Regions from separate parts of the Pantoea trifolii genome, predicted to be linked through region 2. Evidence: predicted binding sites of a transcription regulator. Region 2 holds the regulator's gene; the other holds the start of a gene.
The links. The regulator sigma-54, encoded in region 2, starts transcription at its own class of promoters, with help from an activator protein. The targets are predictions, from matches to a motif close to GTTGGCACANNTTTCGCTNT.
Positions count from the first base shown of each region.

Region 1: NQH49_RS04165 (gamma-glutamyltransferase family protein) is a predicted target of sigma-54. The motif match lies at 979-998, and genes of this name have one in related genera.

Region 1 is NZ_JANIET010000001.1:931,062-933,267, reverse strand. It holds gene hpxU (MurR/RpiR family transcriptional regulator HpxU) at 71-910, opposite strand; gene NQH49_RS04165 (gamma-glutamyltransferase family protein) at 1,032-2,206, shown strand, end outside.
Region 2 is NZ_JANIET010000001.1:544,806-547,011, reverse strand. It holds gene lptB (LPS export ABC transporter ATP-binding protein) at 1-143, shown strand, start outside; gene rpoN (RNA polymerase factor sigma-54) at 192-1,631, shown strand; gene hpf (ribosome hibernation promoting factor) at 1,653-1,940, shown strand; gene ptsN (PTS IIA-like nitrogen regulatory protein PtsN) at 2,100-2,206, shown strand, end outside.

The DNA.
Region 1 (2,206 bases), 390 kb from region 2:
AGCAAAAACGGGCATCGCGCCCGTTAGAATTAACGATCAAAAACAGTGCATTGCACCATGATGGCGCCCGTTATCGGTGTTCCAGCTCGTCGAGATGTTGATAAAGATCGGCAATTTGATGGATGCGCTGACGGCCCTGCGACAACATTTCATGCAGCAACGCATTCGCCAGCAGGTTAACCAGACTCATGGCGGAGGCGTAGCTATCAAAGGCGGAAACGCTGTCGAGCGGTGCGCAAAGCTGCCAGCGCGCCAGCGTGATAATGCCCTGCGCCTGCGGCTCACACAGCGCCAGCACGGGAATGTTGTTCTGCTGCAGTTGCTGCATCAGCGGACGAATGATGCGTGGTCGGCGGCGAAACGCCATCACCACCACGATATCGTCGGGCGTGATATCCACTAGCTCTTCGCCCAGCGTCTGACCCGGCTGCGGCAGCACATGCACCTGTGGACGCGCCTGCATCAGCTGCTGACGCAGGTGCAGCGCCACCGGATAGGCGTTACGCATGCCGATGATAAACACCCGTTTTGCCGCGCCCAGCGCGCTAATCACCTCGCCAAACTGTTGCGGATCGATGCTGTTAACCCACTGCGTCAGATTGGCCATCTCCTGCTTATAATGCCGCGACAGCAAGGTGTTGCCCTGCACCGCATCGCGGTTGTCGGTAAGCGGCATGCCGCTCTGGCGCAGGATGCGCAGCTCATCGCGCATATCCTTGTACTTCTCGTAACCGAGACGCTTGAACAAACGGCTAACCGTCGCCTTCGACACGCCACTCAGTCGCGCCAGCTCGGCGCTGTTGTAGCTGATCAGGTCATCAAAATGGTCAAACACGAAGTCGGCAATGCGCTGCTCCTGCGGCGACAGTTGCGGATAGTGACTACGAAGGCGTTCATCAAGTTGTTTCATCATCGGTCCTGTAACTTTCGTTTCATCACAAGCTAGCATAAATCGATCCAGATTGATGTCCGTTCAAAACTGGAACAGCTCTTGCTTCCCATTAACCACGTACCCAGAAAAAGAGTTCTTTATGATACAGAGCAACATGGCGCCGTTAGGCATGGCCGTTACGCCGCACCATCTCGCCAGCGAAAGCGCCTTAGCGGTGCTGCGCGAAGGCGGCAATGCGCTGGAAGCGATGGTGGCCGCCGCTGCCACCATCGCCGTGGTTTACCCGCACATGAACGGTTTGGGCGGCGACGGCTTCTGGCTGGTGGTGCCGCCCAACGGCGATCCCATCGCCATTGACGCCAGCGGCGCAGCCGGTTCGCTGGCACATCTTGATTTCTACCATGGCGAAACGCAGATTCCGCATCGCGGCCCCAAAGCCGCCTTAACCGTGGCGGGTACCGTGAGCGGTTGGCAGGAAGCGTTGACGCTGGCGCAGGAACTCGGCGCTACGCCGCTGCCATTAACCCGCTTGCTGCGCGATGCGATTCGCTATGCCGCCGACGGGATTCCGGTCACCGCCTCGCAGGCCGCCGCTACCGCCGCCAAACAGCACGAGTTGCAGCATCAACCCGGTTTTGCCGCCACCTTTTTACCGGACGGCAGCGTGCCAATTGCAGGCAGCCGCTTCACCCAACCGGCGCTGGCGAACACGCTCAGCATGCTGTGCGATTACGGACTCGAGAGTTTTTATCGCGGTGAACTGGCGCACCATCTGGCGCGCGAAATGAGCGCGCTGGGGATGCCAATTACGCTGGAAGATTTGCAGACGCATAAAGCGCGCCGCTGCACGCCGCTGCATCTGGCGCACAGTGAAGGCGATATCTGGAACATGACGCCACCAACGCAGGGTTTGGTGTCGCTGGCGATCCTCGGCATTACCGATCGACTTAACATGGCTGACGCCAATGAAGCACAAACCGTGCACCGCATCGTCGAAGCCACCAAAAAAGCCTTTGCGCTGCGCGACAAGCACATCACCGATCCGCGCCACATCGACATTGATGTGCAGAGCCTGCTGGATGCTGAACATCTCAGCACGCTGGCGGCGCAGGTGGATGATCACAAAGCCGCTGCGTGGGGCACAGGACGCGGACCGGGCGATACCGTGTGGATGGGCGTGATGGACAGCAGCGGGCTGGCCGTTTCGTTTATCCAGAGCGTCTATCACGAATTCGGCAGCGGCGTGGTGCTGCCTGGCACCGGCATCACCTGGCAAAACCGCGGTGCGGCTTTCAGCCTGCAACCCGACCATTT
Region 2 (2,206 bases):
ACAACGTGCGTGAAACCCTCGCGGTGTGTGAACGCGCGTATATCGTTAGCCAGGGTCATTTAATTGCCCATGGCACGCCTGATGAAATTCTTGTAGATGAGCAGGTTAAGCGTGTTTATTTGGGCGAAGAGTTCAGACTCTGATAAGGTGTCGTAACACCCTACGTTTGCTTAGGAAATTCTAACCGAATTATGAAGCAAGGTTTGCAACTCAGGCTCAGCCAACAGCTGGCGATGACTCCACAGTTGCAGCAAGCCATTCGCTTGCTGCAACTCTCTACGCTTGAACTCCAGCAAGAACTCCAACTGGCGCTGGAAAGCAATCCGCTGCTTGAACAAACCGATCTGCACGAAGAAATCGACGCGCGAGAATTTCAGGAACAAGAGAGTGATTCATTAGACACACGTGAAGCACTTGAACAGAAAGACATGCCTGAAGATCTCCCGCTCGACGCCACCTGGGACGAAATCTACACGGCGGGCACGCCGTCAGGCACCGGCACCGATTACCAGGATGACGAACTGCCAATCTATCAGGGCGAAACCACGCAATCGCTGCAGGATTATCTTATGTGGCAAGTGGAGTTAACGCCGTTCACTGATACCGATCGCGCCATCGCCACATCCATTGTTGATGCCATTGACGACACCGGCTATCTCACCGTCAACTTACAAGATATTTATGACAGTATTGGCGATGAAGAGCTGACGCTGGAAGAAGTTGAAGCCGTGCTCAAGCGCGTGCAGCGTTTTGATCCAGTCGGCGTTGGTGCCCGTGATTTGCGTGATTGCCTGTTAGTCCAGCTGTCGCAATATGATGCCGCCACGCCCATGCTGGCGGAAGCGCGCCTGATTGTGAGCGAACATCTTGATCTGCTGGCCAACCATGATTTCCGCAGCCTGATACGCGTAACCCGTCTGAAGGAAGAGGTGCTGAAGGAGGCGATGTTGCTGATTCAGTCACTGGATCCGCGCCCTGGCCAGTCAATCAATACCAGCGAACCGGAATATGTCATTCCCGATGTGCTGGTGCGTAAAATCAGCAAGCGCTGGACAGTTGAACTCAATTCCGACAGCATGCCGCGCCTGAAAATCAATCAGCAGTATGCTGCGATGGGCGGAGCTGGCCGTAATGAAAGCGATAATCAGTATATTCGTAGCAACTTACAGGAAGCCAAGTGGCTGATTAAGAGCCTGGAGAGCCGTAACGACACGCTGCTGAAAGTGACACGCTGTATCGTTGAACAGCAGCAGGCATTTTTTGAGCAGGGTGAGGAGTACATGCGTCCGATGGTGCTGGCGGATATCGCTCAGGCTGTTGATATGCACGAATCCACTATTTCCCGCGTGACCACGCAAAAGTATTTACACAGCCCGCGTGGCATCTTTGAACTGAAGTATTTTTTCTCCAGTCACGTCAACACCGAGGGCGGCGGCGAAGCCTCGTCTACGGCGATTCGTGCATTAGTGAAAAAATTGATCTCGGCGGAAAACCCCGCAAAACCCTTGAGCGACAGCAAACTGACCTCCATGTTATCCGAACAGGGCATCATGGTAGCGCGACGTACGGTTGCTAAATATCGCGAGTCTTTATCTATACCGCCATCAAACCAGCGTAAACAGCTGGTTTGACCGAACGAAGAAGGAAGACCTATGCAGCTAAACCTTACCGGACTTAATGTTGAGATTACCGAACCTCTGCGTGAATTTGTAAATACCAAATTTGCCAAACTGGAACACTATTTTGATCGTATCAATCAGGTTTATATTGTTCTGAAGGTTGAGAAGGTGACGCAGATTGCGGATGCAACACTGCACGTCAACGGCGGGGAGCTGCACGCCACATCGGAAGCGGAAGACATGTACGCGGCCATCGACGGGTTAATCGACAAGCTTTCCCGTCAGCTGACCAAACACAAAGACAAACTGAAAAAACACTAACCTTCACGCTTGCAGAGTGCTGACTGATTCGGCACTTAGAGCTTAATGGGGCGGATATTACCGCCCCGTTTTGTCATCTGCGCAAGCGCCAGCGGGCGAACGGCAATGAAATCAATCGCCTGAACCTCGCGGCTATGTGAACTCGCAAGTGAAACGATGATGAACAACGATCTAACACTGGAATTGAGCTCGGTCCTTTCACTGGACTGTACCCGTAGCGGCGTACACTGCCAGAGTAAAAAACGCGCGCTGGAAATTATCAGCGA